Regions from separate parts of the Metabacillus sp. 113a genome, predicted to be linked through region 3. Evidence: predicted binding sites of a transcription regulator. Region 3 holds the regulator's gene; each other region holds the start of a gene.
What was found. Region 3 encodes Rex, which represses fermentation and respiration genes when NADH is low (regulators of the CRP and FNR family bind a similar motif). Its sites were predicted from a motif close to TTGTGAAATATTTCACAA; they were not measured.
Positions count from the first base shown of each region.

Region 1: ACQCVE_RS01720 (cytochrome ubiquinol oxidase subunit I) is a predicted target of Rex. The motif match lies at 5,911-5,928, and genes of this name have one in related genera.
Region 2: arcA (arginine deiminase) is a predicted target of Rex. The motif match lies at 6,774-6,791, and genes of this name have one in related genera.
Region 4: ACQCVE_RS13680 (L-lactate dehydrogenase) is a predicted target of Rex. The motif match lies at 4,049-4,066, and genes of this name have one in related genera.

Region 1 covers NZ_JBNILJ010000001.1:324,457-332,156, forward strand. The annotation lists partial or broken gene pulA (type I pullulanase) at 1-1,375, shown strand, start outside; gene ACQCVE_RS01690 (DUF2487 family protein) at 1,538-1,987, shown strand; gene ACQCVE_RS01695 (ubiquinol-cytochrome c reductase iron-sulfur subunit) at 2,133-2,639, shown strand; gene qcrB (menaquinol-cytochrome c reductase cytochrome b subunit) at 2,643-3,317, shown strand; gene ACQCVE_RS01705 (c-type cytochrome) at 3,362-4,129, shown strand; gene ACQCVE_RS01710 (DUF1405 domain-containing protein) at 4,247-4,840, shown strand; gene ypjB (sporulation protein YpjB) at 4,912-5,700, shown strand; gene ACQCVE_RS01720 (cytochrome ubiquinol oxidase subunit I) at 6,039-7,370, shown strand; gene ACQCVE_RS01725 (cytochrome d ubiquinol oxidase subunit II) at 7,381-7,700, shown strand, end outside.
Region 2 covers NZ_JBNILJ010000004.1:73,787-81,486, reverse strand. The annotation lists gene ACQCVE_RS08665 (hypothetical protein) at 1-90, opposite strand, end outside; one part of gene prfB (peptide chain release factor 2) at 233-1,267, opposite strand; one part of gene prfB (peptide chain release factor 2) at 1,269-1,331, opposite strand; gene ACQCVE_RS08655 (alpha/beta hydrolase) at 1,444-2,376, opposite strand; gene secA (preprotein translocase subunit SecA) at 2,556-5,069, opposite strand; gene arcA (arginine deiminase) at 5,464-6,726, opposite strand; gene ACQCVE_RS08640 (hypothetical protein) at 6,968-7,321, opposite strand; gene ACQCVE_RS08635 (antibiotic biosynthesis monooxygenase family protein) at 7,318-7,623, opposite strand.
Region 3 covers NZ_JBNILJ010000011.1:92,290-99,989, forward strand. The annotation lists gene groL (chaperonin GroEL) at 1-257, opposite strand, end outside; gene groES (co-chaperone GroES) at 316-600, opposite strand; gene ACQCVE_RS14735 (CPBP family intramembrane glutamic endopeptidase) at 877-1,593, shown strand; gene ACQCVE_RS14740 (YdiK family protein) at 1,590-1,793, shown strand; gene tatC (twin-arginine translocase subunit TatC) at 1,821-2,579, opposite strand; gene ACQCVE_RS14750 (redox-sensing transcriptional repressor Rex) at 2,596-3,243, opposite strand; gene ACQCVE_RS14755 (ABC-F family ATP-binding cassette domain-containing protein) at 3,515-5,440, shown strand; gene tsaD (tRNA (adenosine(37)-N6)-threonylcarbamoyltransferase complex transferase subunit TsaD) at 5,687-6,700, opposite strand; gene rimI (ribosomal protein S18-alanine N-acetyltransferase) at 6,690-7,151, opposite strand; gene tsaB (tRNA (adenosine(37)-N6)-threonylcarbamoyltransferase complex dimerization subunit type 1 TsaB) at 7,165-7,700, opposite strand, start outside.
Region 4 covers NZ_JBNILJ010000009.1:90,580-98,279, reverse strand. The annotation lists gene ACQCVE_RS13700 ((Fe-S)-binding protein) at 1-354, opposite strand, end outside; gene glcD (glycolate oxidase subunit GlcD) at 351-1,763, opposite strand; gene ACQCVE_RS13690 (CdaR family transcriptional regulator) at 1,851-3,053, opposite strand; gene ACQCVE_RS13685 (endo alpha-1,4 polygalactosaminidase) at 3,047-3,877, opposite strand; gene ACQCVE_RS13680 (L-lactate dehydrogenase) at 4,117-5,082, shown strand; gene lepB (signal peptidase I) at 5,139-5,663, opposite strand; gene ACQCVE_RS13670 (cytochrome c oxidase assembly protein) at 5,744-6,529, opposite strand; gene ACQCVE_RS13665 (DUF2243 domain-containing protein) at 6,529-6,987, opposite strand; gene ACQCVE_RS13660 (manganese catalase family protein) at 7,216-7,700, shown strand, end outside.

The sequences.
Region 1 (7,700 bases), on a different contig from region 3:
CAGAATCTATTTTATGCTTACGGACCGGTTCTATGACGGGGATCCGGCCAACAATGATCCGAACGGTGAAAATTACGATAAGAAGCATCCGGAAAGCTACCACGGCGGTGATTTCGCGGGAATTCTCAAGAAGCTGGATTACCTGGAAGATATGGGCATCAATACTATATGGATAACCCCCATTGTCGATAATGTTGACTGGAATATCCGGAGCGGAAAGAAAGGCGCTCAATATGGGTACCACGGATATTGGGCCAAGGACTTTACGAAGCTGGATGAGCATCTGGGCGATTTAAAGACCTTCCAGAAACTGATAGACAAAGCGCATGATAAAGGCATGAAAATCATGGTTGATGTCGTCTTGAATCATGGCGGCTACGGCCTGAAGGACGGCGGCCAGCAGGATATTCCGAATTATCCGGCCATTGAAGATTCCCTTCGTTTCAAAGGTATGTTCCGCGATGGGGGGACGGATGTGATCAAGGGTGAGCTTGCTGGTCTGCCAGACTTTAAGACGGAAGAACCGGAAGTGCGCAATCAGATTATCAAGTGGCAGACAGACTGGCTGAAAAAAGCAAAAACTAAGCGCGGTGACACCATCGACTATTTCCGTGTAGATACCGTTAAGCACGTGGACTCTACTGCGTGGAATGCATTTAAAAACGAGCTGACTAAAATAAAGCCTGATTTTAAGCTGATAGGCGAAAATTATGGAGCCAGTCCGGAGAATACAGGCGGCTATCTTAATAGCGGGCAGATGGATTCCCTGCTTGATTTTGGATTTAAGCAAGAGGCTGCGGCGTTCATAAACGGCAGCATTGAACAAACCGAGGCGAATCTTGAAAAACGGAATGCCCAGCTAAACAACACGGCGATGCTCGGGCAATTTTTAAGCAGCCACGATGAAGATGGTTTTCTTACTGCTTTTGCTGATGGGGACCTTTCTAAGCAAATGATCGCTGCAAGCCTCCAGATTACAGCAAAAGGACAGCCGGTCATATACTATGGGGAAGAAATTGGCCTGTCAGGCAAACACGGGGGAGACTTCGATAAAGGTGAGTTCAATGAGAACCGTTATGATATGGCATGGGATCAGATTAGCGGCAATAAGATGGCTGCCCACTATGCCCGTTTGCTGCAAACGAGAAAGCACTATTCCGAAGTCTTCTCAAAAGGGGATAGAAAGCTCGTTGCCGGAAGCAACAAGGACGGCTATCTTGTATTCTCAAGAAAATATGAAGGACAAGAGCTGCTGATCGGGATAAATACGACCGATGAAGCTAAGGAGGCCGTCATTCCTGCAGGTAAAGGGTCGTCTGCAAAGGATCTCTATTCCGGCAAGGATTATAAGATTCAAAAAGACGGCAAGGCAGCAGTTACCATACCTGGCCGCTCTGAAGGAGGCACTGTTATCATAAAAAGATGGAAGTAATAAAAATCTTCTGAAAATAATTCAATAATCATGTAAAATATAGACAATGGAGCTTAATCTTCATTGTCTTCTTTTTCAATTTACCGCTTAGGAGGTGTATTCAGCATGAAATGGGCTGCGGCAGATGCAATCGCGTTAGAGAAAGAAAAAGAATACATAGATACGATCGTTGTCCCGCTGATTCCTGCAGGTGCTGATCCTTCCATTCTTCAAAATGTGTATAACGGAGAATTTATCACCCTGCTGTCTGAGGAACTGGAAAGGCAATTTAGGGGCAGGCTGGTTTTGAGTCCTCCATTCACGTATCTGCCGGGGGAAAAAAATGCGGCGGAGAGAATTTTAGAATGGAAAGAATCGTTAAGCAGGTTTCCATATATTCTCTTGCTTACTTCAGATCCAAATTGGAAAACAACATCCGGTGTGCTCGGGAACGAACTAATATGGATCCCATCAATCCCGATGGAGAATATTGACCGCAATGCCGCAGGACAGGTGCTCGATAGTCATTTGCAGCAAATTATGAACATTCTATTACAATTTTGGAAATGTAAATGAAAACCCTGTCATTATACTTTTTTCCATAAAAGGATGATATTGACCCGTTTATGAGATTGATATATCATTAGAATGTCCTAGTACTATAAATTTTTTTACGCGTTGCATCCAGACTTCATCTATAGGGGATAGAAGGGGGAGAAAGATGAGCGAGAGAAAGCATGGGGTATCCAGAAGGCAATTCCTTAATTACACGCTTACCGGCGTTGGCGGCTTTATGGCCGCAGGGATGATAATGCCGATGGTCCGCTTTGCCCTTGACCCTGTTCTGCGTCCCGTAGCAGGCCAGGATTTAGTCCAGGTGGTTAAGGTGGACGAAATTACAGCTGAACCAAAGCGGTTCAATTTTAAGATTAAACAGGTGGATGCATGGTATGAATCCGATGAGCCCCGTTCAGCCTGGGTATTTAAGGATGAAAAGGGCGAAATCGTCGCCCTGTCTCCTGTATGCAAGCACTTGGGATGCACGGTCAGCTGGAACGGAGATCCGGAGAATCAGAACCAGTTTTTCTGTCCATGCCATTACGGCCGTTACGAGAAAAACGGTGATAATATTCCAGGTACACCGCCGCTTGCTCCGCTTGACGTATTCGAACAGCAGGTGAAGGACGGCTACCTGTATCTCGGAAAAGCCAAGAAGAAGGGAGCATAGCCAATGCTGAATAAAATTTACGACTGGGTGGATGAGCGTCTGGATATTACTCCTTTGTGGCGGGATATAGCGGATCACGAAGTACCGGAGCATGTGAATCCGGCCCATCATTTTTCTGCATTCGTCTACTGCTTTGGGGGACTCACTTTTTTCGTCACAGTCATTCAGGTGTTATCCGGTATGTTTTTGACGATGTACTATGTGCCTGACATTAAAAATGCCTGGGAATCTGTTTATTATTTGCAGAATGAAGTGGCATTCGGCCAAATCGTCAGAGGGATGCATCACTGGGGAGCGAGTCTTGTCATTGTCATGATGTTTCTTCATACCCTTCGAGTCTTTTTCCAGGGAGCGTATAAGAAACCGCGTGAATTAAACTGGATTGTCGGTGTGCTGATTTTCTTTGTCATGCTCGGCCTTGGCTTTACAGGTTATTTGCTGCCATGGGATATGAAAGCGCTTTTCGCCACGAAAGTCGGGCTTCAGATTGCAGAGGCTACACCATTTATAGGCACCCAGGTCAAAACCCTCCTTTCCGGACATCCGGAAATCGTCGGTGCCCAGACTCTTACACGCTTCTTCGCCATCCATGTATTCTTCCTTCCGGCCGCTTTATTCGGTCTGATGGCGGCTCATTTCCTAATGATTCGGAAACAGGGAATTTCCGGGCCTTTGTAAAATCGACCATTTTATACAGCACCATCTAAAAAGGAGGGGGAATCATGCATCGCGGAAAAGGCATGAAATTTGTCGGGGATTCTCGTGTCCCTGCAGAAAGAAAACCGAACATTCCGAAAGATTATTCAGAGTTTCCTGGCAAAACCGAAGCATTCTGGCCAAATTTTCTGCTAAGGGAATGGATGGTTGGAGCGGTATTCCTGATAGGGTTTTTGTGTCTGACAGTCGCTCATCCATCTCCGCTCGAAAGGGTTGCAGACCCTACGGACACGGGATACATTCCGCTGCCTGACTGGTACTTTCTGTTTTTGTATCAGCTCTTAAAATATTCATACGCTGCCGGACCATATACGGTTATCGGAGCAATGATTATGCCGGGCATTGCAGCGGGAGCTCTGCTGCTTGTCCCTTTTCTTGACCAGGGACCTGAACGCAGACCGGCTAAACGGCCAGTGACTGTCGGTATGATGCTTCTTGCGACAGCGGCCATCATCTTTCTTACATGGGAATCTGTAGCTACTACAGACTGGAAGAAAATCGGGGAGCAGGGAAAAATTACGGCAGAGGCTGAAATTGATACAAGTTCTGAAGGATATAAAGTGTTTCAGGAGCAAACGTGTGTCTCTTGTCATGGGGATAATCTTCAGGGCGGCGCAGCAGGGCCTTCGCTTGTCGACAGCGGATTAAAGCCTGAAGAAATCGCCAAGATTGCGAAAGAAGGACAGGGCACAATGCCTGCCGGTGTGTTTAAAGGGACGGATGAAGAGCTTAAGGTGCTTTCTGAATTTGTATCGACCGTTTCGTCCAAGTAAAAGCTGACATTTTGTCAGCTTTTTTATATGATTAAAAGGATGCAGATCCGAGGGCTGTTTTATCCAGTCCCTTTTCTGCAGAGCTGGAAGAAATTTTAAAAGAAATGAGAGCGGTATATGAAGACGATCTATTTGATTTTAGCCGGGAAACCTTTTTTGTTTGTGCTGTTTGCCGTTAATCTGCTGGGCACTCTGTACGGATATTATTGGTATACAGGCCAGCTGGCGGTGACCGAACCGCATTTCCTGATTTTTGTTCCCGACAGCCCGACGGCCAGCCTGTTTTTTACAATTGTCATTCTGCTCTTCTTATTTGGAAGAAGGTCAAAGCTGATGGAAGCACTTGCTGTCGTGACGCTGTTTAAATACGGGATTTGGGCAACGGTCATGAATATGCTTGTTTTGATCACAACCGGGGATCTCGCTCCGGCAGGGTATATGCTGATGGCCTCCCATCTTGCCATGGCTGTCCAGGGGCTCCTTTACATTCCTTTTTACCGTTTCAGGGCTGTCCATCTGCTTATAGCTGCAGGATGGACCCTGCACAACGATGTGATTGACTATGTGTTTGGACAGATGCCGATTTACTATTCGCTGATGGATTACTTGCCGAATATCGGTTATTTTACGTTCTGGCTTAGTGTCCTCTCGATTGGGATTGGCTACTGGTTCGTCATTAAAGAAAAAAGAATGAAGCTTGAAATTCTCTAAAGGTTCTTCAGGATGGTCTAAACTTGTCCCCCTTCACATATTTTTTACTAGAAGATTTGGGGGGGACAATCATGGGGAGATGGATCATTTGCTTTACAGTCCTGTTTCTTCTTTTCGCAAGTTCGGAAGCAAAGGGAGATGAGAATGATAGATGGAACAGCCTTTCGAAAACCTCTTACAGCGCTTTCCAGCTGGCAAAGCAGGGAAGAACAGCTGATTGCCTTCAAATGCTCAACTATTTTTCAAGGCAATTTGAAAAACATCCGGTCTCTGGGCAATCCGTTTCCAGCCGGACGATCAGGACCATATCGGCTGTTCACAGCAAGGCAGTCGAAACGCTTAGTGAACAGACCCGGGATCCTGATGCGAAAATGCGTGCTGTCACCCAGTTTCATATGGTGGTAGATGCGGCGTTTACAGAAAATGAGCCTCTCTGGAGCTCGATGGAGGATACCATGATGGCTTCCTTTCAGCATTTGAAGGAGGACGCAGCAGGAGGGAATACCACTTCCTTCGAACAGGACTGGAATGAATTTTTAAGCTTGTATGAAACGATTTACCCCTCCGTTTCCGTTGATGTCACGCCCGGCCAGATTCGTAAGGTGCAAGCGCTGATATCATCTGTAGAAGATGATTTGTCGGAAAATGTTTCACAGGAAGCCCGAATCAGCCAGCTGACTTCAATGGAAACAGAATTTAAAAACCTCTTTAAAGGGGTAAAAGAAGATGAAGCAGACCCCTCGCTGATTTGGGTCATTATTTCGACAGGCGGGATGATTATTCTGACTTTAACGTATGCCGCCTGGAGAAAATTTAAAGGCGAAAAGGAAAAACAGGTGGAACGGGAACGGGAATGGTAAAAGGAAAAGTGGCCTGCACGGCTGCTTTTTTTATGCCGGGTTCCTTTCATTCATTCAGCCAGGAGGGGAGACAGAGATCTTCCCTTGCACAGTACTCAATGTTCCCCTATTTTAAGCAAGCGCCTTAGGGTTTTTTTTTGTCCAGAAGGTATTAAAGCTCCCCCTATCCTAAAATAAATAAAGCCATTCATAAATGTGTCCAAAAAAAGATTGTGAAAATGTGAACAATGTGTGGAGATATCGTGAATGGTATAGAAATAGGTTAAAAGAAATTATAGACTGTGGGTATATATTTAATGGAAGAGACGCGTCTCTTCCCCAAAAAGGAGGAGCCGACATTGTTTGAGTATGATCCGGTTTTGTACAGCCGCATCCTGACAGGACTTACGCTTGCGGTGCATACCATTTTTTCTACTTTGGGAGTGGGGGTACCCCTTTTAATTGCACTTGCCGAGTGGATGGGAATTAAAAAAAATGATGAACATTATCACTTGCTTGCAAGAAGATGGGCCCGCGGCTACATCATCACAGTAGCAGTCGGAGTCGTTACAGGCACCGCGATTGCTTTGCAGCTGAGTTTATTATGGCCCAAATTTATGCAGGTGGCTGGTCAGACAATCAGTTTTCCGCTTTTCCTTGAAACCTTTGCCTTCTTCTTTGAAGCAATCTTTCTTGGTATTTATTTATATACATGGGACCGCTTTAAAAACAAAATGTATCATTTAATGCTGTTAATCCCAGCAGCGCTTGGCGCAACAGCATCCGGCTTTTTTATCACGACAGTCAATTCGTTTATGAATGCACCTCTGGGATTTACTTATGAGAACGGGGTTCTTTCCAACATTAATCCATTTGCAGCTATGTTTAATCCGGCAACACCGACAAAAGTATCCCATGTGCTATCATCTGCTTACTTAACAGCAGCATTTATCCTTGCAGCTATTTCAGCTGTTGCCATATTACGTGGGAAACATCATATTTACCATAAAAAGGCGCTTCATCTGTCTATGATGACGGCATTTGTTTTCGCCATTACAACCGCGCTGATTGGCGATTTATCCGGAAAATATTTAGCAAACTATCAGCCTGAGAAACTTGCAGCTGCCGAATGGCATTTTGAAACGGTCGAGGAAGCTTCCTTGGTATTGGGAGGGATTCTGGATGAAGATCGTGAGGTTAAATATGCGCTGGAGATTCCATACGCGCTCAGTATCTTAGCACATGGAACACCTGATGCTGAAGTTACCGGCCTTGAAGAATTCCCAGAGGAGGATTGGCCGCCATTAATGGTTCATTACATGTTTGACCTGATGGTTGGGATCGGGATGAGTCTTGCTGCAATCTCCTTTCTGTATGTCGTTTTTAAAAAGAAAAAGAACTGGAATCCTTATAACAAGCCGCTGCTTATACTGATTGCTGCAGGTGGACCGCTCGCAATGCTTGCGATTGAAGCCGGCTGGTTTTTTGCAGAGGAAGGCAGGCAGCCGTGGATCATCAGAGGAGTGATGCGGACGGCAGACGGGGCAACCTCCTCACAGCATGTAGACATTATGCTGTATTTATTTGCCGCACTTTATGCCGTATTAATCGTATCTGCAGCGACTGTGCTGTTCAGGACGTTTAAAGCAAATCCAGTTGAAAAAGAATTAAAAAAACGCGGAATGGAATAGGGGGGAGATTATGAGCTATGAAGTACTCGGCATAACGGTGCTATGGACCTTTTTATATGGCTATCTCATTGTAGCTTCCATAGATTTCGGAGCCGGTTTTTTCAACTATTATGCTTCTGCAACGGGAAAAGGACACGTTGTCCAGAAGGTCATCAACCGGTACCTATCACCTGTGTGGGAAGTGACAAATGTATTTCTGATTTTCTTTTACGTAGGGCTGATCGGCTTTTTTCCAAATGTGTCGTATTACTATGGAACAGCTCTGCTCGTCCCCGGGAGCATTGCTGTGATCCTGATCGCCATCCGCGGGTCCTATTATGCCTTTCATCA
Region 2 (7,700 bases), on a different contig from region 3:
TGTATGATCGGCAAGGAAAATCCCCGCTGCGCCAAATAGAAATCCGAAAAACAAGAGCACGGATGCAATCACTTTTATGACAGATTTCAACCTTGTCACCTCCCGGTTCGTTCGTTTGTATAGTCTATTCATACCCACCTGTAACCAGGGTGGAAACATGAAAAAATCTGTTACATGCACCTGCCTCTGTAAGTTTAAAAAAGAAAACACCCGGGCAAGGGTGTTTTCCTGATTATAACTTAGATCGTAAATAGGAATCAATGAAGGGATCAATTTCTCCATCCATAACGGAATGAACATTTCCTATTTCCGTGCTTGTTCTATGGTCTTTCACCATAGAGTAGGGATGGAAGACGTAGGAGCGGATTTGACTTCCCCATCCAATGTCTTTTTGTTCTCCGCGAATTTCAGCAAGCTGTGCTTCCTGCTCCTCAATCTTCTTTTGGTAAAGTTTCGCTTTCAGCATTTTCATGGCATGCTCGCGGTTTTTAATTTGAGATCGCTCGGTTTGGCAGGATACGACCACCCCGGTTGGGAGATGGGTAATCCGGACGGCGGAATCAGTTGTATTGATATGCTGTCCGCCGGCTCCGCTTGCACGGTACGTATCGACCTTTAAGTCTTCCGTGCGGATATCAATTTCGATCTCCTCATTAAATTCCGGCATGATTTCGCATGACACGAATGAAGTATGACGGCGTCCGGATGAGTCGAACGGAGAGATGCGCACGAGGCGGTGGACTCCTTTTTCCGCCTTTAAATAGCCGTATGCATTGTGCCCCTTAATCAAAAGCGTCACAGATTTGATTCCTGCTTCATCTCCGGGAAGGTAATCCATTGTTTCAACTTTAAATCCTTTTTTCTCTCCCCAGCGGGTGTACATGCGAAGCAGCATAGAGCCCCAGTCCTGAGACTCTGTTCCGCCTGCTCCAGGATGCAGTTCCAGGATTGCGTTGTTTTTATCATACGGTTCACTTAGCAGCAATTGCAGTTCGAATTCATTCATTTGGGAAGACAGCTCTTTCAGTTCCGAGACGAGCTCTTCCTGCAATTCTTCATCCGGCTCTTCTTTTAAAAGCTCCAGTGTAACCTGCAGATTTTCGTATGACTCACTCATCTCGTAAAACTGATTCACTACATCCTTTAATCCGTTCGCTTCATTAATAACGACCTGTGCTGCATTCTGGTCATTCCAGAATGCAGGATGAGCCATTTCTTCATCTAGTTCCTGAATGCGGGCTTCCTTTGATTCCAGGTCAAAGAGACCCCCTGAAGTCAGCTAATCGCTTAGCTGTTTTATCTAATTCCTGACGAATTTCTACTAAATCCATTTCAGTCACCTCGGGTATTTTTTTACGCTATTGTTTAACATAAACCACAGAGATTAAAAAGTCCAGCGTAGCTCGTACCTGTTCCCGAACCCATGGTCTTTTCCCTTTGTTCCTATTCAGAGCATTCTTTCAAAAAAGACACGATTCGCTGTTCATATTCCGGTTTGTTCAGACGGTATGCTTCAATATGCCCGCCCATTTCAGGCTGCCAAAGCTCCAGTGAATCATTTGCCTGCTTCATCTTTTCGCTTTCAGTGCAGGAAATAGCCGGATCATTTTTAGCATGAATAATCATAATTTTTTTATCTTTCGCCTCTCTTACCACCTCAATCGGCTTCACCAAGTGAGGCTTAAAGCCAAGGAAATTCAGCTTTGTTACATATGAGGAAACTCTGCCGATAAAACGTGGGAGCTTTGTCCAATATTCGAACGAATCCATTACATACGTATCGAGACTCGCAAATGGACTGTCAGCAATAATCCCTTTAACATCACTGTGCATACATCCCGTCAGCAGTGAAGTACTGGCTCCCATGGACCAGCCGATCAGGACAATATGGTCCATTTCCTTCACATGCTTTACAAAATCAATCGCACCATTTAAATCAAGCTGCTCTTTTAAAGCAATCGTTGTTTCATTCCCATCGGATTCACCGGCATTCCGGAAATCATACATAAGGACATTGTAGCCTTGAGACTGAAAAACCTTTACAAGATCAAATATAGGAAACGGCATATTATAGCGGTTCAGTCCATAGGCATGAGAGAAAATAACTGTTTTCCTGCTATTCTCAACCGGCATCCACCAGCCTTTAAGGGTTAAACCATCCGAGCTTTTAAAATGAATTTCCTCTGTCCGGATTCCAAAATTCTCCGGGTGTTTTTTCAGGGCAATCTTTGGAGGGTGCATGGCTCTCCAAATGATATATGAACTTAAACCATAAAACGCATTCGCTGCAACTAATCCTAAACCCGATCCCAGGTAGGCTGCCCTTCTCCAGCGGTTTGCCTTCTGTTTAATCGGAAGTACTGCTTGCTGTTCCACTTTCACATTATCCTTTCATTATAGTCTTCACGTATTTATCGCCATCATCGATCTACTTATAAGTAATTTCGTAAATTTATTGTAAAGAATACTATTATACAATGAATCCTGTGGTTTTGCCAATCTTCGACATTAAAAAAGACCTATCCGTTTGGACAGGTCTCTATTGTTTTACTGCATTATTTACCGCAGCAATTTTTATATTTTTTTCCGCTTCCGCACGAACACATTTCGTTCCTGCCGATTTCAACTACTTTACGGGCTGGTTTTTTCTTTGGGGCTTCGCCTTCGCCTTCTTTCGGATGAACAGCGGTTTGGCCTTTAGCCACTTCTTCACGCTCAAGGTTGCTTCGGATTTCTGCTTTCATGATGTACTTGGCAACATCCTCTTCAATCGAAGCAATCATCGCTTCAAACATGGCGAAGCCTTCCATTTGATATTCACGGAGTGGATCGTTTTGTCCGTACGCACGCAGGTGGATTCCCTGGCGAAGGTGATCCATTGCATCAATATGGTCCATCCACTTCGAATCAACGGCACGCAAAACGATAACCTTCTCGAATTCGCGCATTTGTTCCGTTCCAAACGCTTCTTCTTTTTGATCGTATTTCTCCTTCGTTTTTGCAAGAATCACTTCTTCAATTTCCTCAGTATCCTTGCCGCGGATCTCATTCAACTCAAGTGCGCCTTCTTCGAGCAGGTTTCCATTCACATATTCCACGAGCGATTCAAGCTCCCACTCTTCCTCAACGACCTCTTTAGGAGTGTAAAGGGCAACTGTCCGCTCAATAGCAGATTTGATCATTTCTTCGACAATACCGCGGAGGTTTTCAGAGTCGAGTACGTCAAAGCGCTGTTTATAAATGACTTCACGCTGCTGGCGAAGAACATCATCATACTGAAGGAGCTGCTTACGGGCATCAAAGTTGTTGCCCTCCACCCGTTTTTGGGCGGATTCTACAGCACGTGAGACCATTTTGCTCTGGATGGGCTGAGTATCGTCCATTCCTAGACGGTCCATCATGTTCATCATATTTTCAGAGCCGAAGCGGCGCATCAGTTCATCTTCCATTGAAAGGTAAAATTGAGTGATACCCGGGTCTCCCTGACGTCCGGAACGTCCCCGGAGCTGGTTATCAATCCGGCGGGATTCATGGCGCTCCGTTCCAACAACGGCTAAACCGCCTAAATCCTTTACACCTTCACCGAGCTTAATATCGGTACCGCGCCCTGCCATATTGGTAGCAATCGTAACGGCTCCTTTTTGACCAGCCTTCTCAATAATCTCCGCTTCACTCTCATGGTTTTTCGCATTCAGCACATAATGCGGCACGCCTTTTTTCTTAAGAAGCTGAGAAATGAGTTCAGACGTTTCAACGGCGACCGTCCCAACCAGAACAGGCTGTCCAACATCGTGGCGCTGCGCAACTTCCTCTACAACTGCCATGAATTTCCCCTTCACGGACCGATACACAAGATCCGCACGGTCATCACGGACGATATCGCGGTTCGTCGGGATCGCGACAACACTCATATTGTAGATGTTGCGGAACTCTTCTTCCTCTGTTTTTGCTGTACCTGTCATCCCGGCAAGCTTTTTGTACATACGGAAATAGTTTTGGAAGGTAATCGTTGCGAGCGTCATGCTTTCATTTTGTATATCAAGGCCTTCTTTTGCCTCAATTGCCTGATGGAGTCCTTCACTGTAGCGGCGGCCTTTCATCAAACGGCCGGTAAAGGAATCAACGATCACGACTTCTCCATCCTCCACAACGTAATCCACATCATTCTGCATGACAACCTGCGCCTTAAGGGCCTGGTTTATATGATGGTTTAACGTAACGTGGGAAATGTCAAAAAGGTTTTCAATTCCGAACGCACGCTCAGCTTTTGTAATCCCGTCCTCTGTCAGCTGAACGCCTTTCGTTTTTACATCAAACGTATAATCGTCTTCTATTTTCAGCATGCGCACAAACGCATTTGCCTGCATATAAAGCTTTGTGGATTTCGCAGCCTGTCCGGAAATAATAAGCGGTGTACGCGCCTCATCGACCAGGATGGAATCCACCTCATCAATGATGGCATAGTTAAGCGGCCGCTGAACCATTTCTTCTTTATAAAGGACCATGTTGTCGCGAAGATAATCAAACCCAAGCTCATTATTCGTTGTGTACGTTACATCGGCGGCATACGCAGCACGTTTTTCATCTTTTGTAAGCTGATTTAAATTCAAGCCGACCGTTAGACCGAGAAACTCAAAGATTTTCCCCATTTCAACGGCATCACGGCTGGCGAGGTATTCATTCACAGTTACAACATGAACACCTTCACCGCTTAACGCGTTTAAATAAACCGGCATCGTGGAAGTGAGAGTTTTACCTTCCCCGGTTTTCATTTCAGAAATATTTCCTTCATGAAGGGCAATCCCCCCCATGAGCTGTACCTTAAATGGATACATGCCGGTTACCCGGCGGGATGCTTCGCGGACTACCGCAAAAGCTTCATTTCTAAGCTTATCAAGTGTTTCCCCTTTTTCAATACGCTGTTTAAATTCTTCTGTTTTAGCCTGAAGCGCCTCATCTGTCAGCTGTTCCATCTGAGTTCCGAGCGCATCTATTTCATTCGCCATTTTCTCATAGCGGCTGACTGTGCGTTTATTTGGATCGAACACTTTATTCAAGATACCAAGCATATATAAAAACGCTCCTCTGCTGTTAAATATCAATTCGTTCTTACAAATTTTGAAAACACATCGAACTATCGTTAATTCTAACACTATTCATTCCCGCGGACAACAATATACAGAGGGATGGAAGATGGCGGGATACAGGCTTTATGGAGAGATTTTAGATTCAGAAGCAGGGCTGTTTGAGAGGATGGAGAGGCACTGCCGGAGATTTCATGCCGCAAAAGCGTGAGGATCGGCACGGTGTAAGACTTTGTAAACGGGGGTACCGAATGAGGTTCCAAAGCTTCCATCCTTTAGCGAAAGCAGAGTCAGACACCTCTTACGCCGAAGTCTCAGTTCAAATATCAGAGTATGGCCGCGCCAAATAAAAACCGGCCCCATTACAGGGCCAGCCATTTTAAATATCTTCACGAACCAGCGGCATACTCATACAGCGCGGACCGCCCCTGCCCCGTGACAATTCAGAGCTTGGAATATCGATGACTTCAATGCCATGCTCCCTCATGATCCGATTCGATACGTAATTCCGGTTATAGGTCACGACTACTCCAGGCGCAATCGCAAGCGTGTTCGAGCCATCGTTCCACTGCTCTCTGGCAGCAACGATCGCATCTCCGCCTCCACAGGGGATCAGCGTTACATCATCAAGGTCAAGCACTTCTTTCAGTGTCGCAATAAGATTGGTGCGTGAGGAAATCGCTACCCGATTTGGATCTTCCTCATGCTTTTCTAAAACGTAAATGTTCATATTGCCACCCGGTCCCAGGATAGCCGGATGAATCGTGAACTTATCATAATCGACCATCGTAAATACAGTATCTAAATGCATAAAGGCACGTGACTTTGGAATTTCGATGGCAACGACCTTTTTCACCCGGTCCTGTTTTTGGAATAAGTTTAAGGCAAGACGTTCAATTCCCCGCGCGGAGGTCCTCGCACTTACCCCGATGGCAATCGTATCCCCGCTCAAAACCAGTTCATCCCCGCCCTCAACCGGGAAGTCGTAGTCGCGGTCAAGCCAGACTGGCACATTGGATGCTGAAAAGCGCGGGTGATAGCGGATAATGTAATCCATGAAGAGGGATTCCCGCCTTCTTGCACCCTCATGCATTTTATTAATCGTAAGCCCGTTTCCGATGACAGCGGCCGGATCCCTTGTAAAATACAGGTTAGGCATCGGGTCTAAATAGAATGGATATTGATCTGCCATAAATTCGTATAAATGCCGTTTCCGTCCCTCATCGATTTCAGACGTCCTGACGCCTGCCATGATTTTGGAGACGAGCTGTCCACCCGGCAAATCCATCAAAAACTCCTTAAGGCTCTCACTTGCTCCATTGATGTTGGACTTGCTCTCCTTTAAAATCCGGTCAATAAAATCTTCTCTTGCATTGCCAAAATGAAGCGCTTCTTCCACCAGCTTTTCAAGATACAGAACCTCTATCCCTTGATCTCTCAGAGTTTCTGAAAATTGATCATGCTCTTCCTGTATGACAGGCAGGTATGGAATATCATCGAACAGCAGTTTATGTAATAGCTCAGGCGTCAAGTTTTCCACTTCTCTGCCAGGCCTGTGCAGCATAACCGTTTTTAGTGTTCCTATTTCAGACGTTACATGTAATGACCCCGTTGCAGCACCTGCGGTTACTGTTTGATTCATCGTGTCCTGCCTCCTTTTTATCTCCTTGTCTGTACCCGGAATCAGCAAAGTGATAACTTTCACAATGAATAATATTCTTCATCAGTAAAAATAGGATATTTATCTATATGTATATGAACAAAAAAACTTTTTCCACCAATCTGTTATTTTTTATTACAAGGGGCTATGAATACCTATGGAATGAAGAAGCATTTCTTCATTCCTGGAAATAAAAAAAGACTCCGGATTGTATCCCGAGCCCTTAACTCTTCACTAAGAGTAATTGATTTGCTTCTTCTAATAACCGCTTATAAACATCCTTCTCAGGAGAATCCACAGATTCAAGCGCATGCTCAATCCGCTCAAAATTATCGATTAAATGCTCACTTTTCATGCCTCTGGAGGTCAAAACGTTGTTCAGCCAGAGAGCATAATCTGTGAAGATTTTCGGCATATCCGCTGTATAGGCAGTTGCCAGATGCTTAAAATGATGCTCATTGTCTTCCCGGCACTTGCGTTTTCCAGCTTCCCCATAACGCTCATGCAGCTCTGGATAGTGCTCATAAATGCCAGCTACAACCTCGTCAATCACTTTATTTTTATGCTCATCCTTCATGTTGCAACCACCTCATACTTTTTTACAATCGGAACAATGGACGCAAGCTCTTGATCAGGATAGTTTTTTTCATGCTCGTGCACCTTTTTAAAGGCGTCACTTTGAACCCATTTCATATAATGATCCTTTGTTTCCCATTCTATTTGAACGGTCAATTCCCCTTTTTTCTTTTCATTTTGAAGCAGCTGGAAGGAACGGAACCCTTCGTACTGATCAACCATTTTAGAACGGGTTTTATAGATGGAAATGACCTCATCTGCTTTATTCTCAGGTACATGGAATGTAGAATGAACGATATACAACAACTTCATCTCCTCTTTTTGTATCCCTTTCAACCTACCATACTTTATAGGGCTTGCCCACAATGATCAGCCTCAAG
Region 3 (7,700 bases):
TCACCTGCTACGTCGTTTGTTTTGCTTGCTACTTCAGCAACAAGCTTTGCTCCCATGTTTTCGAAAGCATCTTCAAGCTCGATTTCTTTCGCGATTGTCACACCATCGTTTGTGATAAGCGGAGAACCGAATTTCTTTTCAAGAACGACGTTGCGTCCTTTTGGTCCCAATGTTACTTTTACGGCATTCGCAAGCGCGTCCACACCGCGAAGCATGGAACGGCGAGCTTCTTCGCTGAATTTAATTTCTTTAGCCATGAAAAATACCTCCTTGGAATTGTTTATCGTTTTATTTTTTGTTATACGGTTGGGCCGATTAGCCGATAACCGCTAAAATGTCGCTTTCACGAAGGATCAGGTATTCTGTACCTTCATATTTAACTTCAGTTCCAGCATACTTTGAGAAGATGATGCGATCGCCCGCAGCTACTTCAAGAGCAACCTTCTCGCCATTGTCCAGCGTGCGTCCTGTACCAGCAGCTACAACTTTTCCTTCTTGCGGTTTTTCCTTCGCAGAATCAGGCAATACGATGCCGCTTGCTGTTTTTTCCTCAGATTCAACCAATTCAATAATTACACGATCACCTAGTGGCTTTAACAAGTGAAACACCCTCCTCATTTTCATATGTAAATTTAATTTATTAGCACTCGTTTATGTTGAGTGCTAACACACAAGTCTATATTATATAAACTTTTTCCGAATTTCAAGTGAAAACCATTTAATTTTTGTTCGACGAAATTCAACAATTGAAAACGCACTCAGCCAGGCCTGTCAGGAGTGATGGGAAGCTGGATATGGTACAATTGTTATTAGCGTATCATTAGCCGCACTCAGGAATAGGCTATAAGCAAGTGCGGATCCTAAAGGAGCTTAGACGTGAAGAAACATTACTGGTACATTTTGCTTACATATGTCGTTATGCAGTTTTCCATTTTCGCCGGTGCCCCGCTTCTCTTAAGCCTGGGCGTTGAACGGAACCAGGTGATCGGCTACTGGAACATCATCAGCTTTGCCGCCGGTCTTGCCATTGTTCTTTTCCTTTTGAGAAAGGATAAAGGAGAAACGGACTTAAGGGGAACTCCCGCTTCTGCTTCTTCGTCCGCAGCCTGGGCTGTCGGAGGAATTTTTCTGGCGTTTCTCGCCCAGGTTATCGCAGCAAATATTGAATCCCAGCTGCTCGGCATTAAGCCGGGATCAGAGAATACGCAGCAGATCATGGAGATTGTGAGACTGACACCCCTTATGGTATTTGTCGTCTCCATTGCAGGGCCGATTCTCGAGGAAATCATTTTCCGAAAAATCATTTTCGGAACCATTTACAAACGGACCAACTTTATCCTTGCAGCTGTCATCAGCTCTGTCATCTTTGCAGTGGTCCACCAGGATCCTGCCCACATTCTGCTTTATACGGCAATGGGTCTGACCTTTGCGTTTTTGTACGTTAAGACAAAGCGGATTATCGTTCCGATTATCGCCCACGTATTTATGAACACACTTGTGGTCATCATTCAGTATGTATATAGTGATGATATTGAAAGAATGCTGAAGGAAGCAGAGCAATTGCAAAGCATTATTGGAGGAACCTTCTTATGAAAGCACGTCCCTGGGCTCTTGCCCTCTTTTATTTAGCCATGGGCATTCTGTTTACGTACCTTGCGATTAATAGTGCGTCAAACGGATTGTATTCCTTTTCTACCGTGATCCTCATGATCATTGCGACCTTTGATTTCGCGGTAGCTATCCGGATGTTTCTGTTTGGCAGTAAGCTGAAAAGAGAGATCCAAAGGAAATAACCTATCCCGTCCGGATAGGTTATTTTTTTATTCCGAAAGCTGTTCCTTCGCCTCTTCCTCCATCTGGATGAGCTGCGACTTCCGATACGCTCTCTGTGAAACGATGATGCTGATTTCATATAAAAGAACAAGCGGCAGCAGCACGATCATTTGTGACAGGATCTCAGGCGGTGTAATGAACCCGGCGACCACAAGCAAAAGGAAGTACGCGTATTTACGGACTTTCCTTAAAAACAGCGGGGTGACGATGCCAAGCCTTGTCAGGAACATAATGACGACAGGCAGCTGGAAGAGCAGTCCGAAAGGCAAGGTCAGCTCCAGCAGGAATTGAAAGTACTCATTGATGCCGATGACCTGATTGATGCCCATATCGGCCGACAATTCAGTCATAAACCGGATGACAAACGGAAATAGAACGAAATAGGAAAATGCCAGTCCCGCTAAAAATAAGAGGACGCTAAGCGGGATGTAGCTTAATGTCGCATTTCGCTCTCTTTCATATAAGCCAGGGCTGATAAACGACCAAAGCTGAAACAAAATCAGCGGGGAGATGAGAACAAACGCAATAATAAAGGCAAATTTCATATAAAGCAGCAGCGGGTCTGAAATCCTGAACGCGTTCAAGGTCAGGTTCTTCGCCTCTTCTGTCTGCTGCAGAAATAAAATGAGGGGCTTAGCCAGAAAAAAGCCGGCGGCCAGCGCGATGATAAAGAAGATGACTAAGAAGATGATCCGTTTCCGGAGCTCTTCTATGTGCTCATAAACCGTCATTTCCCGTTCGTTCATGGGACCATCCATCCTTTTACACAGATGTCTCGCTTGGATAATGCTTTAAGAAGTAAACAAGAGATTGCAGCTCCACTGCCAAATCGATATGATGAATCCGAATATTGTCCGGCACGTTCAGTCTTGCTGGTGTAAAATTTAGAATCCCTTTGACCCCTATTGAAATCAGCCTGTCTGTGATCGACTGCGCAGCCGGTGCTGGAACGGTAAGAATTGCTACCGGTGCTCCTTCAGGAAGACGCTCCTCCAGATCATCCAGATGGAAGATCGGCACTTCTCCGACCTGAGTCCCAATTTTCTCTTCATCCACGTCAAAAGCCGCGAAGATCTCTGTGTTGTTGTTTTTTGAAAAATTATAGTGCAAAAATGCCGTTCCGAGGTTCCCGACCCCAATCAAAATGACCTTCGTCAGCTCATCCTGATCCAGCGTTTTCCGAAAAAAGGAAAGCAAATAGTCCACGTTGTATCCATAGCCTTTTTTTCCAAGAGCCCCGAAGTAGGAGAAATCCCTGCGGATCGTGGCGGAATCCACCTTTACAGCGTCGCTCAATTCTGCTGATGACACTCTCTGCTTTCCGGAAGAATGAAGGTTTTTTAAGAAACGGTAATAAAGCGGCAGACGTTTCGCGGTTGCCTGCGGTATTTTGGATTGGTCAATGTTCATGTCTGGTTCCCTCACATTCCTTGATGCAAATCTTCAGGCATTCGCCTCTTATTATATAGTTATATCTTCTATTTTTACGTTAGCGCTTCCAATTTCATTTCCTGCATAAATGCGAAGAAGAAGGTATAGATGGCATCCTACCCAAACTATACACTATTTTTCTAAAATTGTCTTTTGGCGGATACCAGGAATTTGCCATAAAAGAGACGGCAAGGTTGCCCGCATTCGGCAGTTGAGCTACACTGAAAGGAGTATATATGAGGTGAAAAGTATGATTCTACTGCAAGTTCAGCAGCTCACAAAATCTTTTGGAGCTGAACCGATATTATCCAATATTAAGCTTGAAGTTCAGACACGGGACCGGATAGCGCTTGTCGGAAGAAACGGAGCAGGCAAATCGACGCTCCTGAAAATCATTTCCGGCCAGCTTTCGTATGATTCCGGGGAGCTGATTAAGCCGAAGGATCTGACCATCGGCTATCTAGCCCAGAATACAGGACTTGAGTCCTCCCGTTCGATATGGGATGAAATGCTGACAGTGTTCAGCGAATTTCAAAAGATGGAAAAGAAAATGCGCAGCATGGAAGCCGATATGGCAGAGATTGATCCCGCAAGTCCCCAGTTCGGCCAGACAATGAAGGAATATGACCGCCTTCAAACCGACTTTAAGGAACAGGGCGGCTACCAATACGAAGCGGATATCCGATCCATTCTCCATGGTCTCGGTTTTGGGGATTTTGACCAATCCATCTCCATCTCCACTTTAAGCGGCGGCCAGAAGACCCGTCTCGCGCTCGGGAAGCTTCTTCTGACGAGTCCGGATCTGCTGATTCTCGATGAGCCGACCAACCATCTGGATATCGCTACCCTCTCATGGCTTGAGCAATACTTGCAGGGCTATAAGGGAGCCGTGCTGATCGTCTCGCATGACCGGTACTTCCTGGACAAGGTTGTCAATCAGGTATACGAAATTTCAAGGCATCAATCAGCCAAATTTCACGGAAATTACTCAGCCTACCTTCAGCAAAAGGCCGAGAACTATGAACGGGATATGAAAGCCTATGAAAAACAGCAGGACGAAGCCGCAAAATTGAGGGAATTTGTTCAGCGGAACCTGGCAAGAGCTTCAACAACAAAACGGGCTCAAAGCCGCCGCAAGCAGCTGGAAAAGATGGATATGATGGACAGGCCCCAAGGCGACGAAAAATCTGCCGTATTCCGGTTTGATATTGATAAGCAGAGCGGGAACGATGTCCTTAAAGTGGATGGGCTGACCGTCTCCTATGACGGCAAAGCACCTGCTATCTCCAATATCACATTCGCAGCAGACCGCGGCGACAGCTTAGCCCTTGTCGGACCGAACGGGATCGGCAAATCCACCCTGCTTAAAACAATCGTCGGCAAGCTAAAGGCGATGGAAGGCGACATCCGTTACGGCTCCAGTTTAAAAATCAGCTATTATGACCAGGAGCAGGCCGAGCTGACCTCGAATAAACGGGTCCTGAATGAGCTTTGGGATGAATATCCGCTAAAGCCTGAAAAAGAAATCCGGACTGTTCTCGGAAACTTCCTCTTCAGCGGGGACGACGTTCTTAAACCGGTGTCTGCTTTAAGCGGGGGAGAAAAAGCACGGCTTGCCCTTGCAAAACTGATGATGGAAAAAGCCAATTTGCTTATCCTGGATGAGCCGACAAATCATTTGGATCTGGACAGCAAAGAAGTGCTGGAAAATGCCCTTGTGGATTACCCCGGCACCATTTTGTTCGTCTCACATGACCGGTATTTCATCAACCGCATAGCTACAAAGGTGTGTGAGCTCTCCCGGGATGGGCTGGAATTGTTCCTCGGTGATTACGATTATTACCTTTCCAAGAAACAGGAACAGGAGGAGCTCGCAGCTCTGGAACAGCAGGAAAAAACTGCGCTGTCCCCAGCAAAGGAACAAAAGGAAACGAAGCTTTCGTACCAGCAGGAAAAAGAATTAAAAAAGCTTGAACGGCAGCGTTCAAGAAGAATTGAAGAAATTGAATCCGCGATTTTCAGCTTTGAGGAAAAAATCGAAGTAAACGAGCAGCTGCTCGCCGATCCCGATTATTATCAGGATCACGAAAAGCTGCAGGAAATCAACCGGCAAAATGAAGAATACCGGCTTTCGGTTGCCAACTTGATGGACGAGTGGGAACAGCTTCAGGAATAGAAGGAAAAAGGACAGCGTTCAAGCTGTTCTTTTTTTATCCACAGCTTCAGCACTTATTTTTCAAGCTCCCAGCTCTATTATCCACACTATCCACAAATAACCTTCATTTTATCCACATTTTCCACAGTCCATATCCCCTTATTTTGCAAGGTTTGGAATTCTATCAACAGGTTTGTGGATAAACCTGTTGATAACCTGTAAAAAAAAGAACCTTCGCCATTTATACACAGCAAAGATTCTGTCGTTCTATAGTTCCAGCCCCGGATTAGCATTCATACCCATATGGCCTCGAACTCCTTTTTGATAGAGCATATCCCCTGCAGCGCCAATCATCGCGGCATTATCTGTACATAAGGATAATGGAGGAATCACAAGCTCTATGTCTGACCGCTCCTCAAAACGGACTGACAATGCCTGTCGCAGCCCTTTATTTGCAGCTACTCCTCCTGCAAGCACCACCTGCCCGATTCCATACTCGATAGCCGCGCGGAAGGTTTTTTCCACCAGAACATCGATGACGCTCTGCTGGAAGCTTGCCGCAAGATCTCTCGCTTCAATGATCTGGCCTTTTTGCCTGGCATTATGAAGCGTATTAATGACAGCAGACTTAAGCCCGCTGAAGCTGAAATGATAGGAGCCTTCCTCAAGCCATGCACGCGGCAGGTCAATGACCGGTTCTCCTTCCTGGGCAAGCCGGTCAATGTGAGGCCCCCCCGGGTATGGCAGCTGCAAAGTCCGGGCAACTTTGTCATAGGCTTCCCCCGCTGCATCATCCAGTGTCTCGCCAATTACTTCAAATGAGCCGTGCTCTTTCATATAGACAAGCTCGGTATGTCCCCCGGATACAACCAGCGCAAGCAATGGGAATTTCAGCTCGGAAATGAGCTGGTTGGCGTAAATATGGCCTGCGATATGGTGAACGCCGACCAAGGGGATTTGGCGGGCAAAAGCGAGAGCCTTCGCTGCATTAACCCCAATCAGCAGGGCTCCTACTAAACCAGGTCCTTCTGTTACCGCAATCGCGGTCAAATCCTTAAACTCAAGCTTAGCCTGCTGCATCGCTTCTTCAAGAACCAGCGTAATTTGCTCTACATGGTGCCTGGACGCAATCTCAGGTACAACTCCGCCAAAACGCTTATGCGATTCGATTTGAGAGGCGACTACATTGGACACAATTTCCGTTCCATTTTTAATAATGGCCGCTGCTGTTTCATCACAGCTCGTTTCAATGGCCAGAATATACCGATCCTTACACTCCATTTAACATCACCCACATCACTAATGCATCTTCTAAATTATCTGTATAATACTGCTTCCTGATCCCGCCTGGCCTAAACCCAAGCTTTTTATACAGCTCCTGGGCTGGGTAGTTGGACAGCCTTACTTCAAGCGAGAGCTGGCGGGCTCCCCTCTTTTTTGCTTCTTTCATCGCCTTTTTAAGCAAAGTTTCTCCAAACCCGTTTCCTCTATACTCCGGAAGGATGGCGATATTGGTGATTTGGGCCTCATCTACAATGAGCCAGATTCCGCAATAGCCGATTACCTTATGATCATGCTCAGCGACAAGGTAGGTGGCAAACAGGTTATGGGCCACTTCATTATAAAAGGACTCTTTATTCCAGGGCGTTGCAAAGGACTTCGTTTCAATTTCATATACAGAATCGATATCCTCGACCCTCATGGCCCTGATTTTCAACTCGCTTTTCCCCACGTTCTCCACCAACTTATTTTTGCTCTTCAAGCCACTTAGATTCTGCTTCGGCGAGCCTCGTATAGTTTGGCACAGCGGTGTGCACAGAGGTTTGCTCCTTTTGAAGACCGATTCTTGCAAGCTCTGAAGGCCTAGGACTGTTTTGAACCAGATCGGCTCTAACAGCAAGACTGCCCAGCTTCTCCTCAATCATTTCCCAATGCATGTGAACATCGTGCCCTATGAATAGCACTTTTTTATTTGTCTCTTTCAGCCCTTCAAGCCAATCCGCCAGAAGCACGTTCTGATCATCAGCACTGCTGAGCAGGACCCCATCGTTCCAGGTGTATAGTCCGGTATACACCCTGCCTCTTCTTGCATCAAACAGCGGACAAATCAGTCCGTCAAAATAACGGCCGCCGGCTGCGAGGCACTCCAGGCTTGAAACAGTATAAAGAGGAATCGATAAGGACCAGGCCAAAGTTTTGGCAATGGTTACACCGATTCTGACTCCTGTGTAAGAGCCGGGACCCACTGCGGCCACGATGCTGTCCAAGTCGGAGGGCTTGA
Region 4 (7,700 bases), on a different contig from region 3:
CAACACCCTGACAGGAAGGGAATGCTTTTTATTTTGATTGATAATATCGCGTGCTTCCTCCAGTAAATGTCCGTACCTCACACCTGATGGACAAACCGGCTCACATGCCCGGCAGCCAAGGCAAAGATCCAATGACCGCTCCACATCTTCATCAGGTTCGATCAATCCATCGACGACGCCCTTCATCAAAGCGATCCTTCCTCTTGGTGAGTGGGCTTCGTCAAAGTCTGACTCGATATATGTCGGGCAGGAGGGAAGACAGAAACCGCATCTCATACAGTTCAGCAGTTCATCTTCATTCATGCGCTGCTTGAACTGGTCTTGTATTTTTTCCCTTTCCTGTTCTGTTGTCATGATGACACGACCACCCTTTTTCTTGTGTCTTTCGCAAATACTTTCCCTGGGTTCATGATGTTGCCGGGATCCAGCGCGTTTTTAACAGCTTTCATTGCCGATATGCCAGCTGCCCCTAATTTTAATTCGAGATAAGGTGCCTTCATTTCACCGACTCCATGCTCTCCGGTAATGGTCCCGCCGAGTTCTATTGCTTTTTCAAATATTTCTGCAAATGCTTTTTCAACCCGTTCCATTTCGTCATGGTCCCGGGCATCGACTGCAGCAGTTGGATGGAGGTTCCCGTCGCCTGCGTGTCCGAACGTACAAATCTGAACCCGGTATTTCAACGCAATTTCATTGATGGCTCTGACCATGTTTGCTATTTCAGATCTTGGTACAGTCGCATCCTCGAGAATGGTTGCAGGTTTCAAACGGGCAAGAGCGGATAAGGCTGACCGCCTCGCAGTCCGCAGTGCTTCTGCTTCCTGGTCCGTTTGCGCAAGCTGAACCGAAACGGCCTGTTCCTTTTTGCAGATGTCCGCCATTTTTTGCATATCCCTTGCTACAAGATCTTCAGGACCGTCCTGCTCTATAAGCAGAACCGCTTTCACATCCGTCGGCAGTCCAATATTGGCGAAGTCTTCTACTGCCTTCAAGGTCGGCTGATCTAAAAATTCAAGCGTTGCAGGAATGATTTTGCCGGAGATAATGGCTGAAACGGATTTTGCGGCTGCTTCCAGATCCTGATACATGGCGAGCATAGTGCTTTTTGATTCCGGCATTGGGATCAGCTTCAGTGTTGCCTCAGTTACAATTCCAAGTGTTCCTTCAGAGCCGACAAACAAACGGGTAAAATCATAGCCTGCCACGTCTTTCGCAAGCTTGCCCCCTGTCCGGATGATGTCTCCATTAGCGAGAACAATCTCTAAAGCCATAACATAATCACGGGTAACACCGTATTTCAGTCCGCGCAGTCCTCCGGAATTTTCACTGATATTCCCTCCGATTGTAGAAATTTTCATAGAGCTGGGATCTGGAGGATAAAACAGTCCAAGTGCTTCAACTTCATGGATGATATCCAAAGTAAGCGCTCCAGGCTGAACTGTGACAGTCAGGTTTTCTTCATCGATTTCAAGAATTTTGTTCAAGTGCTTAAATAGGAGGACAATCCCTCCTTCTGTCGGGCAGGTTCCGGCACAAAGGTTCGTACCGGATCCTCTAGGCACAATCGGGACACTGTATTGTCCGCAAAGCTTGACTACTTGGGATACCTCTCCAGCAGATCTGGGTGATACGACAGCTTCCGGAAGCGCCTGGAAATTCGGTGTCGCATCATAGGAATAGACAAGGCGGCTTGCGTTCGAGTCTTCTACGTTGCTTTTGCCGACAGCGGCAATCAATCTTTCTTTGAATTCTGCGTTCAGCATATCAATCCCACCTTTATAAGTAAGCGCTTTCTAACAGTATAAAAGAAAGCGGGCTCAGCCCGCTATGTAGATTCCTATAAAAATAGATTAGAATATACCATTAGGTTTTGGATGATCATCCATGAGCAGAACAGCGAGATAGAGAATAAGGGCATCATTGATACTTGATGGGTTCAAAGACGTCAGCTCTTCTATTTTCTTCAGCCTGTAATGCAAGGTGTTGATATGGATATGCAGTCCTTCTGCTGTTTTTTTGAGTGAATGGTTTTTCTCAAAAAGCATGATAAGGGTGTGGTACAGGTCTCTCTCAGGCAGCAGCGGGGATAGAATCCGTTCAATGTACTCTTCCTTTGTTTCCGGCCGGACTTCGCACAGCAGCATTTCGATCGTCAAATCTTCATCAAAAATCACTCTGCGCTTTACTCCCGAAGATTTTAGGGCTCTTTCAGCCTGGATATAAGATTCTGATAGCCTTTGGGGTTTGACAGTTTTTCCAGCACCGAGATAAACAGGCTGATTGAGCTGTTCCTCCAAGTAAGTGTGATATGCCGCGATTCTGCTTTTGGTATAGGCTGGACTTTCTGCTTGAAAAAGCATCACAATCCGGTTGTGACCCCATCGTACGAAGATATCCTCCTGGTGGCTGTTCTGCCACGTCTGCAGAATCGCGGAAATTTTTTTGTGGAAAAGGGCTTCCTCTTGAAATACAGCAATCGCCGCCATTCTGTGAGGCAGCAGATCAATATGCAATACATGAGCCCGTCTGATAAACGGATCAGACCATTCTTTCAGCTGGATCCAATCAAAGATGAAGGCTTCCCTGCTGCGGGCCTCCCAATTGAGCTGCTCTGAGTAATAGTTTTCTCTTATAAGCAGCTCTGTCATTTTGCGGACTACTTCCCCTAAAGGCAAGATGCGCTCTGGCGACCCGGTAATTCCGATTACACAGGCAACCTCCCCCTGAAAGAAAACCGGCAGATTCATGCCAGCCTTTACTCCGGAAAGCTTCTTCTCATCTTCTGTTGAGATGATGACATTCCGTTTCCCGACAGAGGCTGTTCTGGCGCCTTCATGAAAGCTTCCTTTTCTTCTTTCGTCTGTACTGGCAATAATGGTTCCTTCAGAAGAAACGACAATGACATCTTCATGAATTACTTTTTTGACTTCTTCCACAATTTTGTCCGCTAATTCAGGCAACAGCATCGATTGCACTCCTTTGATGGGTTTAATAGAAGGATAGTCCCGGTACTCCATTTCCTTGCGCATCAGCCTGTTAAAATCTTTTACCATTCCTGATAGTCCTTCGGTGTATAAAAGTGAACAAATCCATGATCAGCTGAATATTTTGCACTCTTTGCTTTCTCTTTGCTTGAAACGGTAAAAATTTTGAACCCGTGCTCATCTGACAAGCCGCGCATTTTTTTTATCCAATTTAAAGACCATTGATCCTCCCTGATTTTTGTATACTGAAAACTCTCCCACATAAAGCCATCAATATAGGGTGCAGTTTTGGCAGCGGTATTCATCCCCCAGTTTTGGATAATGGAGAGGCCGCGGTTTTCCAGGTCCTGAAAGAGAAGAATGAGCCCTTCCTGCTGAGCATTCAATTCTTTAGGATCATCTGCAAAATAATCATCAATATCTCCCACAGTATCCATAAAAACACCGTCAAGCTGTTTATCAGAAATCTGTTTGTCTGCTTCGTTCAGTAACTTCGTACGGTATCCCGTTGATTTCATATCCATTAAATAGGCATCCCATTCTTTTATATAGACCTTTTTGCCATCCTTTTTAAAAAAGTCCTGATCTGTGAATTTCTTAAATAGATCATGATTCCAGCGGTCGGCTTCCATCGAGTTTATGTAGCCGTATACCAGCGTGCCATCTTTTTGTATCTCGCTGATTTGCTTCCCGGAATAAAATACAGGCTCAATGATCACCAGAGGGAACTCAGCAAGCTTTTTAATAATTTTTTCATTGGGAGATCCATAATAGATTTTATAGCGGGTTACATCCGCAAGCGGATTGACGGGTTTTCCTGAATGAGAAAAGAACCAGAAAGAAAGCATGAGAACAGCTCCTGTACATATGAGTACGATTATTTTCTTCTTCAAATTGCCACTTCCTTTTGGAATGCTTACTTCTCTTTCTAACCTACCATACTTCCCACTGGAAAACTTGATTGCTTCGCAGCGGGTGACTGAAGCTGTAGAATCTGAAACAAAATAGACAAATATCTTCGTTTCTGCCTATTTGAATTTTCCAATATAAGGTGTAAAATGAACATGTGAATTAATTCACAATGAAGCGAAATTCTTGAATAAACTCTCGATTTCTGAAAGGATGAGTCATTATGGCAAGCGAAAGAACAAACCGTGTTGTTTTGATTGGAACAGGATTTGTCGGATCTAGCTATGCTTTTGCACTTATGAATCAGGGGATTGCAGATGAATTGATTATGATTGATATGAATGAAGAAAAAGCTATGGGCGATGTAATGGATTTGAATCATGGAAAGGTTTTTGCTCCATATCCGACAGCGATCAGGCAGGGCAGCTATGAGGATTGTTCAGGTGCAGATTTAGTGGTGGTGTGTGCCGGTGCCAATCAAAAGCCAGGTGAGACCAGGCTGGATTTAGTAGAGAAAAATTTAACGATCTTTAAAAGCATTACAGATCAGGTAATGGGAGCGGGCTTCGATGGGATCTTCCTTGTGGCTACGAATCCTGTCGATATTCTAACCTATGCTGTCTGGAAATACAGCGGTCTTCCGAAGGAACGGGTGATTGGTTCTGGCACGATTCTCGATACAGCGCGGTTCCGGTTTGAGCTGGGCGAGTACTTTAAGGTTGCTCCTCATAATGTGCACGCGTACATCATTGGAGAGCATGGAGACAGTGAACTGCCGGTATACAGCGCAGCAGATGTGGGCGGGGTGCCGGTTTTAAAACGGATTGAACGCGATGAAGCTTGTAAAAAAGAAGATCTGGATGAGATTTTTGTTCATGTACGCGATGCAGCGTATGAAATCATAAAAAGGAAGGGAGCAACCTTTTACGGCATTGCAATGGGCCTTGTCCGGATAACAAAGGCCATCCTTCATAACGAGAACAGTGTATTGACGATATCTGCTCTGCTTGAAGGGGAATACGGAGAAAAGCACGTATATATTGGGGTTCCTGCTGTCATTAATAGACGCGGGATCCGCGAAGTCATTGAGCTGGATCTGAATAAGGAAGAGAAAGAGAAGTTTGCTCAAAGCGCTGCTGTCCTAAGAAAAACTCTTGCGCCTTATTTTGAAGAAGTCCATGTTAAATAATAGCTGCTAAAGAGTAAAACGCAGCTTGTGCCTGCCGGGCACAGCTGCGTTTATATTTATTTTAGCGTTCCGATTTTTTCAATGGGAGAGAACCTGAATTTAGCTTCCCCGACTACCGATTCTTTTGAAATGCAGCCGAAAACTCTGCTGTCCATGCTGCCGCGGCGGTTATCCCCCAATACATACAGGTATCCATCAGGAACCGTTACTTCTATATTCTCCGTAAGATTCTCGCGCGGGGCAAGTCCTTCTTTGTTGGATTCGAGATAGGGTTCACTATACGTTTTCCCGTTGATGGTAAGATTGTCATTTTTAATTTTAATTGTATCCCCGGGAAGACCGATGACTCTCTTAATGTAATCATCCCGGGTTAGAGGTGAATGAAAGACAATCATGTCGAAGCGGTCAATTTGACTAAGCTTGGAAACAATAATCCGGTTATTGTTTTCAAAAGTAGGCATCATTGATTTTCCTTCTACGGTAACGGGGGTGAAAATAAATTCCCGGCATATAAACGCCACAATAACAGCTGCCAGTAAAGAACCCGCCAGTGACAGTAACTCTTTCGTGCGTTTTTTCATACGGCCCCTCCTCAAGCGGATATTTCCAGCTCCTATTCTACACCTTGGAAGACAGGAAGTGTATTCTTTTTTTCCATTATTTAGAGGGTGTTTGCTTCCTTATGAAGAGTTGGCCTCGGACGCGCTGCTTTATACCATTGGAAGCAAAAGATGACTGCTATAAAGATGTCAATTGCATCACCGCCGTAGTACATGAGCATTCCGCCGATTTCTGCATGGTCCTTGCCTACACCGCTTGGCGGGTGCGCGTATACATACTTAGAAAGAATGCCATGGCCTGCAAAAGCCAGTACCAGTACAATGCTTCGGAATGTATATGAGGACCGATGAGCGAGAGGATCGATCGCAATAAATGAAATGGTAAACAGATAACCGGCTAGAAAGATATGAAGGTGGATAAGGATATGAAGCCATAATAGCTGGTGCATCCACCCGTAAAGATCAGTAGTATAGAGGATCCACAAGCCTCCGATGTTCAGCAGGGAGGCGGTTATAGGGTTTCCAAGCCATCGGATTGGAGCGCTTCTAAGATTTGCGGATAGCTTTCTGCCGGTTTGGACAGGGACTGATCGGAAAACGAGAGTCAGAGGTGCAGCAAGTGCCATGAGCACCGGTGCCAGCATGCCCAAAAGAAGGTGACTGATCATATGAGCAGTAAAATCCGATAATGCACGCTCAGCCAGGGGACCAGCTACAGAAAAGAGTGCTGCGGCAGATCCTGCTGCCCAAAGCCAAATCCTGTAACCCGGCCAATTCTTTTGCTTACTGGCTGCCAGCACATACAGAACCAAGGAAGCAAAAAAAGGCAATGCCAGCAATATCTGAACTGCCAAATAAAGGTCTGGGTTTGCATAATGGTGATGCATCAGCCGCCGGCTCCGCGATTTCTCTTTGTTTTAATCAGCAAATACGCTCCCGCTGCCAGCATAAGAAGAGCAGTTATGTTCCAGACCAGATCATAAGGCAAAATGTTCACGTTGTACCTAATTTGATGCAGGCCCATCACTTTATGCTGTATCGTACCGTCATAAAGCTGAAAGAAACCGGCTCCGGTTAAAACCCCGCCCCACCAGCGCTTGACCCGCCATGAGTTCCTTCTTCTCAAATCTGCCACCATAAATAAAGAAGCTACTGTCGCAAACCAGCTAAAGGAATGAAACAGGCCATCCGATACCAATCCGGCATTCGTAGTGGATTTATCGTAAAAATGATGCCAATGAAGCAGCTGATGGAAAATCGTTTCATCAATAAAAGCTACCATTCCAAGACCGAACAGGACTCCAGACCAGGCATTCCGGCCGGAAAGCGAGATTCTTTTTTCCATACTAGTCCTCCATTCCGCTGTTAGCCGTTATTTTTTGTATATCCTTCTAAAAGTGGATGTAAACGTCCATAAAGAAAAAGAAAGATTTCCCCCCCATGAACGGGGGTGAAACGCCTGCAGCAAAAGCGGGAGGACAGGTAGTGTGAGGTGAAAATTGTTCAGCAGGCGGTTTGTCCAATTTTTTACAGGGTATAGACTAAAGACTTTACTATTAATAGGGGTGATGAAATGTTTGCAAGATTTGATAAGCTGCTTATTGATCTTCCTGCCGCTAAACATCCAGACCCGGAAGGCGCCGCTGCCGCACAGGAATTATTGGGGGGGAAGTTCGGAGAGATGTCGACTCTGAACAATTATATGTTTCAATCCTTTAATTTCCGCGGCAAAAAGAAGCTGCGCCCATTTTTTGACTTAGTCTCAAGCATTACTGCCGAGGAGCTTGGCCATGTCGAATTAGTAAGTCACGCGATTAATTCATCATTAGAGGGTGTTACGAGTGAGGGAGAGCCTGACAGTGCCCCGTTAAAAGCAGCAAGTTCTATGCCGAATAAATTCCACTTTGTCCCTGCTGCACAATCCGCATTGCCGGTTTCATCTTCCGGACAGCCCTGGACAGGAGACAATGTGTTCAACAGCGGAAATCTGATTTTGGATTTGCTTCACAATTTCTTTTTGGAATGCGGAGCACGCACACATAAAATGAGAGTATACGA